DNA from 4 places in the Yersinia fenwicki genome. Region 2 is predicted to be linked to each of the others. Evidence: predicted binding sites of a transcription regulator. Region 2 holds the regulator's gene; each other region holds the start of a gene.

Region 1 (3,407 bases), 1.1 Mb from region 2:
TTTTTGCGCAGCGACCATGCGACCAAAGATTTCCGCTGCTTTGCCGTTATCCAATACCGCTTGCAGCTTAGCACGAGCATCGGCGTCATCTTGCGCCAAGCCACCGGATAGCAGCATCTCGACACACAGCGCCATAGTCACTTCCAACAGACGCGGGTTACGATATTCGCCAGTCAGGAAACGCACCGCTTCGCGCACTTCAACCGCATTACCGGCACTAGACGCCAATACCTGATTCATATCAGTCAGCAGCGCTGTGGTTTTACAACCCGCACCATTAGCGACACCGACAATGGCCTTGGCCAAGTCCTCAGATAGCTGATAAGTCGGCATAAAAGCACCCGATCCCACTTTGACATCCATCACCAGTGCATCCAACCCTTCAGCCAGCTTTTTAGCCAGAATAGAGGCGGTGATCAGCGGAATGGAATCCACCGTAGCGGTAATATCGCGGGTCGCATAAAAGCGCTTATCCGCCGGAGCCAAGGAGCTAGTTTGGCCGATAATAGCAACGCCGACGTCCTGAATGATTTTGCGAAAGGCACTGTCGTCGGGGAAAATATCAAAACCAGGAATCGCTTCCAGTTTGTCCAATGTTCCGCCGGTATGACCCAAGCCACGACCCGAAATCATCGGTACATAGCCGCCGCAGGCCGCTACCATTGGGCCGAGCATCAAGGAAGTCACATCACCCACGCCGCCGGTAGAGTGCTTGTCCACAATCGGGCCATTAAGATTTAGACTCTTCCAGTTCAGCACGGTGCCAGAATCACGCATTGCCATAGTGAGCGCCACACGTTCTGGCATACTCATATCATGGAAATAAATGGTCATCGCCAGAGCGGCAATTTGCCCCTCGGAAACCACGTTATCGCGAATACCATTAATAAAGAAACGAATCTCTTCTTCGCTCAGTGCCTGGCCGTCACGTTTTTTACGGATAATTTCTTGTGCGAGAAACAAGGTATCCCCCTGCTTATGAAATAAAAGCATCACAGCGGACAAAATAGCCCGCAGTGCATCTGCTCAGTTTAATGACTGAGATAATGATTAGTAGCCAGTAGTGTTGCTGTTACTCTGATGACCCAAAGTCGTCAACAAGCTGCCTAACAGACTGGAGGCACCGAAACGGAAGTGGCGAGCATCAGCCCAGCCTTCACCCATCAATTGATCCGCCAACTGTAGGAATTGTGCCGCGTCTTCCGCAGTGCGCACCCCCCCCGCCGGTTTAAAACCAACAGTTTTCGCCACACCCAGGTCACGAATGGTACGCATCATGATGTCGGCACTTTCCAACGTGGCATTAACTGGCACTTTACCGGTGGAGGTTTTAATGAAATCAGCCCCAGCGTTGATAGCAATCTCAGAGGCTTGACGAATCAAATGCTCCTGCTTCAACTCACCGGTTTCAATGATAACTTTCAGCAACACATTGGATTCAGCACAGGCTTCTTTGCACTGTTTCACTAATTCAAAACCGACTTTATCATTACCGGCCATTAAGGCACGATAGGGGAAAACCACATCAACTTCATCAGCACCATAGGCAATCGCAGCACGGGTTTCAGCCAGCGCGATGCCAATATCATCATTGCCGTGAGGGAAATTGGTGACCGTTGCAATACGGATTTCAGGTGTTCCCTGCTCACGTAATGTTTTACGCGCAATAGGAATAAAGCGAGGATAAATACAAATTGCCGCGGTATTACCGGCAGGACTTTTAGCCTGATGACACAAAGCAATAACCTTATCGTCGTCATTCAGGGTGGTTAAATCCATTAAACTCAGTGCGCGTTTGGCATAATCATTGAGATTAGCGCAGGCGGTTAAATCGGTCATAAAACTCTCCAACACTATTTCAGTCCCGGCACCTTGCCAAAGCTGAGCATTTATTTATGAGCCGCATAGTTCTAGCTCAATACGTTGGCGAGCGGACTTGGTTCCTTGAAGATAGCCCCATATGGGTAGCAATTGAGATCCATCTCACCGCACTAACTTATAGCTCTATTTGAACACGTTATCAGTACATGAGATGTGTTCAAATTCACATTAATCAATAGTAACTTGTAACGCCCCGATATTATATGTGATTAGAGTCACAAAATAACCTGATTTATGGCTTTCAGCCAGTAAACGCCCACTCGCATCAAGGATAGCTTATGGGCAGAAATACGCAGAATTATGGGCCTGAACCATAAAATCATTAGGCGTCAGCGGCGCAGACAATTTGGGTGCGGGCAGCGCGCAGGGACTGGAGCGTACACCTGACGTTATAAACCAGAGTACGTGACAAGTCCCGAGCACTACCCAATCCCAAAATGGCAAGTCAAGCTAGCCTAATTATAATGCCAGGAAGAAGCCGGCAATGGTGGCACTCATCAAGTTCGATAAGGTACCTGCCGCCACCGCTTTTAAACCAAAGCGCGCGATATCGTGGCGGCGGTTAGGGGCCATGCTACCTAATCCCCCCAACAAGATGGCGACTGAGGATAAGTTAGCAAAGCCACACAACGCGAAGGAAATAATGGCTTTAGAATGTTCAGACAGTACCTGCAAACCGGCAGCGCGCACCAGCTCTTCGGCCTGTAGATACTGACCGAAATTCATAAATGCTACGAATTCATTTACAATGATCTTCTGGCCGATAAAGGAGCCTGCCACCATCGCCTCGCTCCACGGAATACCGATCAAATACGCAATTGGCGAGAATACCCAGCCCAGAATCAATTCCATCGAAAGTTGCGGATAGTCGAACCAGCCGCCAATGCCACTCAGAATACCATTTAGCAATGCAATCAATGCAATAAAGGCCAGTAGCATCGCCCCGACATTCAGTGCCAATTGTAGACCCGACGCCGCGCCAGACGCAGCAGCATCAATGATATTAGCCGGTCGGTCATCTTCAGCAATCAGTGTGGACGCATCAACATTATCACGAGTTTTTTCGGTCTCTGGCACCATCAGCTTGGCAAACAGTAACCCACCAGGTGCGGCCATAAAGGAGGCAGCAATCAGATATTCCAACGGTACGCCCATTTGCGCATAACCCGCTAATACTGAACCGGCGACCGAAGCCAAACCACCACACATTACCGCAAATAATTCGGATTGGGTCATGGTGGCAATATAAGGGCGCACGACTAATGGGGCTTCAGTTTGTCCAACAAAAATATTGGCCGTGGCAGAAAGAGATTCAGTACGCGAAGTCCTCAACAGTTTTTGCAATCCACCGCCCAAGACTTTAATCACCAGTTGCATAACGCCGATATAATATAAAACGGCGATTAATGAGGAGAAGAATACAATGACGGGCAAGACTCGCAGGGCAAATACAAAACCACCGCCACCAAAAACTTCAAACATTTTGTCGGAAACCAAACCGCCAAACATAAATGAAATCCCGTCAT
Region 2 (3,407 bases):
GGGCCAGAATGGTTGAGGTAGTTGGTTGCACATCAAATCGCGTTCATATTGCGGGCGCTGGTCACTCAGAATCTGGATAATGTGGCTGATATGGTAATAGCAGAATTGTGCCACCGGATTATCTGGATGTTGCTGGGCAACTTCTTCCAGCTCGACCAGAGCATCACCGGCACTGAAATGAGTCTTCGCGCGGTGGTGATAGAGAATATTATCGGCGATGGTGCGCATTTGTGTTGAGATAATCTGCATATTACGCTCAAGGATGGCCTCTATCGAACTTTGCTCTATCAGTTCTTCCGCCTTTTCTGACTGATTCATCGCCGCAGTGATATGTTCCTGCAAATCAAGCGCCATCTGGAAGAGAATCAGTAGCCGCTTTTGCTCTTTTTGGGTGGCATTGTGTAGCAGGTTAAACTGTTGATAAAGTTGGTTAATTTTATCCATAATGCCTTGCTGTCTATCCAGCAGGGCTTGCATCATCTTTTCCGCTTTCTGGCGCTGACGGAGCAAAGAGTACGCAGCATCGCAATAATCGGCCAACAGATGGTAAAGCTGACTCAGTGGTTCGCGGATGGGTTGGTCTTTACATAACCGAAACCATAGCCAGGTAAATACCCCGTACCAGAGGGTCCCCACAGCACACATCAATGGTGCTTGCCAAATAGGCGCACGACCTACCATGCTGAGACTGAAAATCGCGGCGATCAATGCGGCTGGGAGCAGCCGGCCATTGAGCTGGCTGATGGCACCACTTACCCCCAACATTAATGCGAGACCAAGCATCACTACCGGCAATGGGATATCCCACAGCAGTAATTGTTGAGTCAGAAAACTACTGAAAGTAAAGAGCGTTCCGCCGACAATCAGCCGCCGGAAGAAATATTGATGGGGAGTATCGAGCGAAGCAATATTACAACAGGCCGGTATCAGAGAGAACATCAACCCCAGCCGCAATTCACCAAAGGCAAATCCCAACGCCGCCGGTAAGCAGAGAACCAGTGTTTGGCGGAGCGCATAATTAACTTCAGGATGATAAATAAGCCGTTGCCATTTCATATAGGCCCAGAAATTTATTAATTACACAAAATAATACCCTAAATAATTCGAGTTGCAGGAAGGCGGCAATTGAGCAAATTCCCAAGAGTCTACTTACTGTAAGCTCAACAACCAGTAAGTGACTGGGGTGACAAATCGATCTGGAACCGATTTGAACACTGTTTGCAGCGGCCTCGAAGAGGCGAGGCCCATGGACGGGCCGAGTAATGAAAGCAACCAACACACATGCAGCTTGAAGTATAACGGGTATAAATGAAGAAAACCGGTGCCGAGGTAGCGGCACCGGTTTATAGGGAATTAACGAGTGCCGTAAACGACAATCGTTTTACCGTGTGCGGAGATCAGATTTTGATCTTCCAGCATTTTTAGTATCCGCCCCACAGTTTCGCGGGAGCAGCCAACTATTTGACCAATTTCCTGGCGAGTAATCTTTATCTGCATCCCATCTGGGTGGGTCATGGCATCAGGTTGTTTTGCCAGATTAAGCAGCGTTTGTGCAATGCGTCCAGTCACATCAAGGAAAGCAAGGTTACCCACTTTCTCAGATGTTATCTGTAAGCGATTCGCCATTTGTGAAGACAGGCGCATCAAGATATCTGGATTGACCTGAATTAACTGGCGGAATTTTTTGTAAGAAATTTCAGCCACTTCACAGGCAGTTTTTGCTCTGACCCAGGCACTACGTTCTTGGCCTTCTTCAAATAATCCAAGTTCGCCGATGAAATCTCCCTGATTTAGATAGGAGAGAATCATCTCTTTACCTTCTTCATCTTTGATAAGCACCGCAACGGAGCCTTTCACGATGTAGTAAAGCGTTTCGGCCTTTTCACCTTGGTGAATTAGCGTACTCTTCGATGGATATTTGTGGATATGGCAATGAGACAGGAACCATTCGAGAGTCGGGTCTGTTTGTGGCTTGCCGAGAACCATTCGCTGTTATCCTCTGTTGTTATCGCTGCCTAACTTAACAGGGCTCAGAGTTCCCTGTACGGCGTGCTTATAAAATACACTTTCTCTTAGCATATTAATTTGCTCAACTGCCGAAAGGTATAGCCAAGATACGTACCGGATAGAAACCCTTCACTGAGTATTGAGAAGCTACCCTATTTAATTCTAAAAACAATACTTTCGGTTCTGTTTGTAGCACAGGATGAGGCTAGTGTCTTGTGTTGTATCGCTTCAGCATGATGAACATCGGGTTACATTGCCAGTTTGTAAATGAAAGCGTAGTCTGAATCGGAAAATTTAACCGGGAGCAAGAGTTATGCAGGCACGTGTAAAGTGGGTTGAAGGGCTAACATTTTTAGGTGAGTCCGCTTCAGGTCATCAAATTTTAATGGATGGGAATGCTGGAGACAAAGCGCCAAGTCCGATGGAAATGTTGTTAATGTCGGCCGGTGGCTGTAGTGCAATTGATGTCGTTTCTATCTTACAGAAAGGGCGTAACGATGTGCGCGATTGCGAAGTGACGTTAACGTCCCAGCGCCGGGAAGAAGCTCCGCGCCTGTTTACGCAAATTAACCTGCATTTTATTGTCAGTGGCAAAGGCCTGACGGATAAAATCGTTGAGCGCGCGGTTGAACTCTCGGCCGAGAAGTATTGCTCGGTTTCTTTAATGTTGGGGAAAGCGGCGACCATTACCCATAGTTTTGAAATCCGTGACATCGCGTAATTAACCCCTTCGTATTTGAAGCTGCAGGGTTGTTAGCTGCACTCGCTCACCCGAATCACTTACTTATGTAAGCTCATCGGGATGAGTTCGCTTGCCGCCTACCTGCAGCCCCAACTACTTTGGGTTGGGATAGCGTCAAATTATTTTTTCTTTCCAGCAATTGCTTTACTGCGGCTTCAAGGACGAAGGATTAACCGATTTTTTTACCTTCCAGCAATTGCTGCACCAACGGTGCCATAATCAGCTCCATTGCCAGCCCCATCTTCCCGCCGGGTACGACCAATGTATTGATATTGGAAATAAACGACCCTTGCAACATTGCGAGCAAGTAGGGGAAATCGATTTGATCCAAACCTCTGAAATGAATGACGACAAAACTTTCATCCAGTGACGGAATGGCTTTGGCGGCAAACGGATTTGAGGTATCAACCGTCGGAACACGTTGGAAGTTAATATGGGTGCGTGAGAACTGTGGCGTAATGTAATTAATGTAGTCGTCCATAGATCGCACCACCGAATCCATGACCGCTTCACGGGAATGGCCGCGCTCGCCGGTATCACGGACTAATTTCTGAATCCACTCCAGGTTGACTATCGGTACCACGCCGACCAGCAAGTCGACATGTTTTGCGACATCATGATGTTCGGTCACGACCCCGCCGTGCAGACCTTCATAAAA
Region 3 (3,407 bases), 820 kb from region 2:
ATACTGGCTGGAGCGCCCAGTTTTGCCACCTGACGATAATCTTCACGGCGAGAACCAATAAAGATAGCAATAACCAGCCCCAGTGTTGCCCCGGTTCCGCCGAGGAAGATATAGGAATCAACAAAAGGTTTGGCCCACATATGGAATTCTTTGCCAGCAGCCAAGGCCGCAGCAACAGAGCCATATTGGGTATATGTCGCCACGTTTTCCAATGCAAATGGCATCATAATGCCACTTTCCAATGCAGATAATGCCATCGCACCGTGTATCCCGAAGAACCACAACAGTGAAGAGCACATCACATACACCCAACCTACAACACTGCCCATCTTAGACAGCGGAGCTGAAATGGTGTCCATAATGATCTGGTGGAAGTTGGTGCCATGTAATCCAAGGGCATAAGCAATCACCCCCATGATGGATAGAATGATAAAACCAGGTATCAATGCAGAGAAAGAACGGGAGACTGAAGTTGGGACACTGTCTGGCAGGCGGATAACCCAGTTACGGCGCACGATGAAGGCGAAGACCTCTGCCACTACCAAGCCAATAATAATACCGGATATAATATTTGCGCCACCTAGCCAGTTAGCACCTACTGCATAGGCATCGCCAACACTGTATGGGGTCACGGTCATAAAGGCAGCAATCGCCAGCAGTGCTGAAGCCAGCGGATCGACTCTTTTCTCTTCAGCCAGAGCCATACTGATAAAGAATGGCGTCATTAACGACATGATACCGAGAGTACCGTTGTAAACGTTGCCGCCTATCGCTTTAAAACCATTGAGCGTGGTGATGGTATCGGCGTCCAGCCGGACACCCATCGAGAAAAAGAATGACCCTTCACCAAAACTCAAGAAAACATTATTGATAAGTACAAACATAGCACCCGTCAGGGTCAGCGGCATCAGCCGAATAAACCCATTCTTGATGGCATTAATATGTTGCTGTTTGCCAATTTTAATGGCGAAGGGCAATATGGCCCTTTCCAGAGAATTAATAAATGCGCTCACAGTGCTCCCCTTATTGTTTTGCTTTTTTTATTGCGGCAACAGCAGCTTTTAATACCCCTAAACCATCGACTTTGCCGTACAGGATAGAATCAATCACTTCGACGGGTTTGTTCGGGAACATTTTTGTGACTTCTGGCAACATATAAGCAATCTGTGGCCCTAAGAGGATCACATCGGCTTCAATCCCATGCTGCGCAGCCAGCGCTTCCGGGTAAGCATTAATAATCACTGGCACTTCATACTTCTCTGCTTGTACTTTCATTTTGGAAACCAGTAATGAGGTAGACATACCGGCAGAACAAAAGAGATAAATTTTTTTCTTTTCCATACCCAACACCTTTTGATGTTCAAAAGACACAAGTTATTTATATGCCAGTGCAATGGTGAATTCCCTTTACCTGTACTTTATCGTGCCCCTTGCCCAGCCCCATTGTTTCTGGTTGTCGGCAGTATACGGAGTTGACAGCCAATCCAGTAATTCAAACATAGCAATAATCGTCTTAGATTGACTTCTCACATTGATAGCCTTCACATTTCTCAGTTATTACAATGTGATGGTTATCGCAAAATGATTATTTTTTTGCTCGGCGAATTAAGTTTAATTCATTTTTATTTCATATAGTTAGTTATTATTAGCTGATTTAGGAACAGCGAGACACGACGATAAAATCGAGTGAAATCGATAAAAGAATAAATTAGGAAATCTTATTGGTTTGATAATCGTTTCATCCAAACTTTCTTACTTTTTCAGTGGGTTCAGCGCAACAGCTTTATTCGTGAAGCGAAGAGCATAGCCGCCATTCCCCTCCCTATACGAACAATATACAGTCCATGAGGGCAAAAATAGCCGATTCCAACTTAATACTCTAAAGTTAACAGGTGCTTGCCTATTTATGGAGTGACGAATGACGTTATTAGAAAATAAAATACCATCCTCTCGGCTGCATTTTCAGCGATTAAAATTACTCTTGCTGAGTATATTTTTCTCCGTATCTGCTATCGCCACTCCAACTCCCACAGTGACGGTAACTGAGCTACAGGATGGGTTGGAACACCCTTGGTCACTAGCATTTCTGCCGCATAATGGGGTGATTTTGATCACCGAACGTTCAGGGCAACTTCGGTTATGGCAACAAGGAAAACCACTGTCAGCCCCCTTAAAAGGCGTGCCTGCGGTGTATGCTAAGGGGCAAGGTGGCTTATTGGAAGTCGCCTTATCACCTAAATTTGCCCAAGACAGGCGCATCTACCTCAGTTTTGCTGAAGAGGGAAAGGATGGAAAAGCCGGTACTGCGGTGGGCTATGGTCGCCTTAATCCGCAAGGTACAGCTGTAGAAAACTTCACGGTATTCTTCCGTCAACAACCTAAATTATCAACCGGTAACCATTTTGGTGGCAAACTAGCTTTTGATAAGAAAGGAGACCTTTTTATCACTTTAGGTGAGAATAATCAGCGCCTGACCGCTCAGGATCTGAGCTTGCACCAGGGTAAAATTGTGCGTCTAACCCCAGATGGTAAGGTACCGAAAGATAATCCCTTCGCCAATCAGTCACCGGCAAGACCCGAAGTTTGGTCTTATGGCCACCGTAATCCACAAGGGTTGGCGCTTAATCCTTGGAGTGGCGTGATGTGGTCCAATGAACATGGGCCAAAAGGCGGCGATGAAATAAACATCCTAATAGCGGGAAAAAACTACGGTTGGCCACTGGCAACACATGGGATGAACTATTCGGGTTTGCCGATCCCTGAAGCGAAAGGTACTCATGTAGATGGGACTGAACAGCCCGCCTATTACTGGGAAAAATCTCCAGGTATCAGTGGGATGGCATTTTATAATGCCGATCGATTCCCTGCCTGGCAGCACTCGCTGTTTATCGGCGCATTAGCGCAAAAAGAGTTAATTCGTTTACAACTGGATGGCGATAAAGTTATTGGGGAGGAGCGCCTGTTGGGTGATCGCGGCGAAAGAATCCGCGATGTGCGCATCGGGCCTGACGGCTATATTTATCTGTTGACAGACGAGAGCGACGGTAAGCTACTCAAAGTCGGTCTTGTCGCAAACAAATAACCCACCAATAGTGAAAAATCTCCCAGGTAAAAGTGTGTCACTCAGAACCCGACGCATTGCCACGATCCGCCAGATAGTTCGGTAATCGTTGATGAAGCTATACTTCAGTCGGGCTCTCTTGCAAAGTATCGCGCTGCTTTTTTCAGTATGTCCCGCCGTTCCTCCGTGCGTTTAAGCTGTGTTTTTAGTTTTAAGATCTCAGTTCTGGCCTCGATCAGGTCGCTTACCTGTCGTTCACTGTTATCCGGCTTGATACTTCGCAGCCATTTATAAATGGCTATGCGCAGAAACGCCAGGACGCCGGAAACTTCAGCAACAGCGTAGC
Region 4 (3,407 bases), 240 kb from region 2:
ATAAGTACTTATCATAGGAGTAGTTTCACATGACTTTTGCACTGAATACAGTCCGATATTCACGTTGGTTAGCGCCATTGCTGGCGTTATTGGTAGTGTTCCAATTAACTGCCTGCGGGGATAAAGAACCAGAACAACGTAAGGCTTTTATTGATTATCTGCAAAATACGGTGATGCGCAGTGGGATGAAACTGCCAACGCTGAGTGAAGATCAAAAGCAGAAGTTTGGCCCTTATGTCAGCGATTATGCGATTTTAGTCACTTTTACCCAGCAACTCAGTAAGTCTGTGGATGCCAGCCTGACGCCTGCTATCGCACAAATCAATGAGATTCGTGTCGCGCAAGATTATCTCAATAAACGTGATGCGTTACAGCAGTCAGCGGGTGCTTTAAATCTGTTAGTACAGCAAATTCGCACAGCCAAAACACAGGCAGATAGCGCTGTGGCAGCATTGAAGCAGCCAGATGACCTGAAAGTAGTGTTTAATAAAGTCTTTGATAACGTGGTCACTCAGCCAACCAATGTGTTGATTCCGGCGGTTCCAGTGGTTTCTGCCTTTGTGCAGGATCTGGCACAGGTTGGGGATTTCCTGCAACAGCAGGGGACTCAAGTCACTTTCAATAATGGTGGCGTTCAATTCCAAACTGCACAACAAGCGGCACAATATAACGCGATGATGGCTAACCTGGTCGCCAAGTACCCGGCGATGATGGCAGCACAGAAGAGTGTAATGAGTGTCATGCAGTAATTTTTTAATTGGCTGATGGGTTAATTGGTTCGGTGATTGGGTGATCCGGTTCGGTTGATGGTGACTCGATGATCAGTTCGGTTGTTATGGCTTCATGGTTCACTTAACCTTCGATGAACCAACCGCCAAAGGGGTTACAAGCGCGTAACCCCCTTGGATCCCCTGCGCTAGCGCACGTATCGCTAGCCTGCTTCGCAGGTACCCTCGATTCATCATTATGCTGACGGGACGGCTTTATTCGCGTCCCTGCTCATGACGCCTAAATCCGCCGTCCTTGGCGGATTTCCCTTGCTTCATTCTTCACTCGGCTGCTCAAATGTGCTTTTAAACATCAAAACCTAAAAACCATGGTTTTGATTTTCTCTTTTGACCTTGAGCGCAATCAGGAATATTACCGACAAAGCGCGCTGGAGCAGGAAGCGACTCGCGCTGACTCGATAAGGCCAACGGCTGCCGGAGGGGGCTGCGAATAGCAGTAATATTTCGCGCAAGCCGCAGATGCAGGAGGGCCGGCTTGCCCTCCTGCTCGGTTGAGGCAGCGGAGATAAGGTAAATACTGAGCTGATACCAACCGAAACAATAATCCAATCTGCTCTTGATTCGCAAAGCCCTAATAACCGAACCCAATTACCGAAATAATTTCAACTAAAACCTGATCCAATCGCGAGCCTCCTTCCTCCTGTTGTTTTATTACACATTTCTATCAAGAGTGGCGTCTGGGTGATTATTAGTCGAGTGAATGTCTCATCTTGCTTCTGCGAACAAAAATAACTTGTGATTAACATCACATTTTCAAAACAAACGCACATCATAAAAATGTGACATAAATCACTATAATGGTCATTTTTAGCTTAAAAATTATCCCCCGTGGCTTTCTTATAGCTTGATAGTGTGATCCCAATCACTAAATTAGCCCCTGTAGTAGGTGGTTTTGTGTGATCTGTATCACAAAATATAGGTGAGCTACGCGTGAGTAAAAGAGCATGCTAGAGTTTGTTTTGCATACAGCGTGTTTGTATTCGATAGCACCGGCGGGTTTTGCAGAACTGCCTCAACAAAACAATTATATCGCGCTCTTATTGTTAGCGCGTACCAATAGGGGTGTTTTATGTTTTCACCAGACGCAAAGGTCAGAATTCAAAATTTTGGCCGATTCCTCAGTAATATGGTTATGCCCAATATCGGTGCGTTTATCGCCTGGGGTATTATCACCGCACTGTTTATTCCAACGGGTTGGTTGCCGAATGAGACGCTAGCCAAACTGGTTGGCCCGATGATCACCTACCTGCTGCCATTGCTGATCGGCTATACCGGCGGCCGCTTGGTCGGGGGAGATCGCGGTGGCGTGGTCGGCGCTATCACGACTATGGGGGTTATCGTTGGTGCGGATATGCCAATGTTCCTCGGTGCAATGATTGTCGGCCCTCTGGGTGGCTGGGCAATCAAACACTTTGACCGCTGGGTTGAAGGTAAAATCAAAAGTGGCTTTGAGATGTTGGTTAACAACTTCTCAGCCGGTATCATCGGTATGCTGTTGGCGATTCTGGCCTTCATGGCGATTGGCCCATTGGTTGAAGTATTATCTCATGTGCTGGCGAAAGGCGTGCACATCATGGTGCAGCTTAACCTGCTGCCACTAACGTCTATCTTCGTCGAACCGGCCAAAATCCTGTTCCTGAATAACGCCATTAACCACGGTATCTTCTCTCCTTTGGGTATCCAACAGGCGACTGAAACCGGTAAGTCTATCTTCTTCCTGATCGAAGCTAACCCAGGCCCAGGTATGGGTGTGTTGATGGCGTACATGTTCTTCGGCAGAGGTAACGCGAAGCAATCTGCTGGCGGCGCGGCTATCATCCACTTCTTCGGTGGTATTCACGAAATATATTTCCCATACGTTCTGATGAACCCACGCCTATTGCTGGCGGTAATTCTGGGCGGTATGACAGGTGTGTTCACTCTGACTGTGTTGAATGGCGGTCTGGTATCCCCTGCTTCTCCTGGTTCTATCCTCGCGGTATTGGCAATGACACCTAAAGGTGCTTATTTTGCCAACATTGCTGCGGTCGCAGCTGCATTTGCCGTGTCCTTCGTGGTCTCAGCCATCCTGCTGAAAACCTCTAAAGTCAAAGACGACGAAGAAGACAGCTTGGAAGACGCCACTCGTCGTATGCAAGACATGAAAGCGCAATCTAAAGGCGCGCAAGCAGCCAATGCAGCAGCCGCTGCGGGCGACTTGAGCACAGTTCGTAAAATCATCGTCGCTTGTGATGCCGGTATGGGGTCTAGTGCGATGGGTGCCGGTGTATTGCGTAAGAAAGTATTGGATGCCGGTTTGAAGCACATCTCTGTGACCAACTGTGCCATTAACAACTTGCCGGAAGATGTCGATTTGGTTATCACTCACCGTGATTTGACTGAACGCGCCATGCGCCATGCGCCACAGGCACAGCATATTTCGTTGACCAATTTCCTCGACAGTCAGTTGTATACCAATCTGACGGCTCGCCTGGTCGAAGCCAGCACTAGTGCTGACACTGTCCAGAAAGTGATTGAAAAACTGGATGATAGTTTTGAGCCATCAGAGGCTAATCTCTTCAAACTGGGCGCGGAGAATGTTTTCCTGAACCAACATGCGACAACCAAAGAACAGGCTAT

What was found. The regulator CRP, encoded in region 2, controls carbon source genes, mostly activating them, when cyclic AMP is high. The targets are predictions, from matches to a motif close to ATGTGANNNNNNTCACAT.
Positions count from the first base shown of each region.
Region 1: a site for CRP is predicted at 2,033-2,050, ahead of deoC (deoxyribose-phosphate aldolase). Genes of this name have one in related genera too.
Region 3: a site for CRP is predicted at 1,563-1,580, ahead of ACF3VQ_RS05045 (PTS sugar transporter subunit IIB). Genes of this name have one in related genera too.
Region 4: a site for CRP is predicted at 1,683-1,700, ahead of ACF3VQ_RS00145 (PTS mannitol transporter subunit IICBA). Genes of this name have one in related genera too.

Region 1 is NZ_CP170755.1:3,929,734-3,933,140, forward strand. Features, by position in the region: gene deoA (thymidine phosphorylase) at 1-963, opposite strand, end outside; gene deoC (deoxyribose-phosphate aldolase) at 1,051-1,839, opposite strand; gene ACF3VQ_RS17810 (NupC/NupG family nucleoside CNT transporter) at 2,341-3,407, opposite strand, start outside.
Region 2 is NZ_CP170755.1:269,614-273,020, forward strand. Features, by position in the region: gene ACF3VQ_RS01080 (YccS/YhfK family putative transporter) at 1-1,056, opposite strand, end outside; gene crp (cAMP-activated global transcriptional regulator CRP) at 1,354-1,986, opposite strand; gene ACF3VQ_RS01090 (OsmC family protein) at 2,321-2,728, shown strand; gene ACF3VQ_RS01095 (phosphoribulokinase) at 2,919-3,407, opposite strand, start outside.
Region 3 is NZ_CP170755.1:1,087,143-1,090,549, reverse strand. Features, by position in the region: gene chbC (PTS N,N'-diacetylchitobiose transporter subunit IIC) at 1-1,013, opposite strand, end outside; gene ACF3VQ_RS05045 (PTS sugar transporter subunit IIB) at 1,024-1,341, opposite strand; gene ACF3VQ_RS05040 (PQQ-dependent sugar dehydrogenase) at 1,919-3,082, shown strand; partial or broken gene ACF3VQ_RS05035 (transposase) at 3,125-3,407, opposite strand, start outside.
Region 4 is NZ_CP170755.1:31,420-34,826, forward strand. Features, by position in the region: gene ACF3VQ_RS00140 (DUF3053 domain-containing protein) at 30-749, shown strand; gene ACF3VQ_RS00145 (PTS mannitol transporter subunit IICBA) at 1,858-3,407, shown strand, end outside.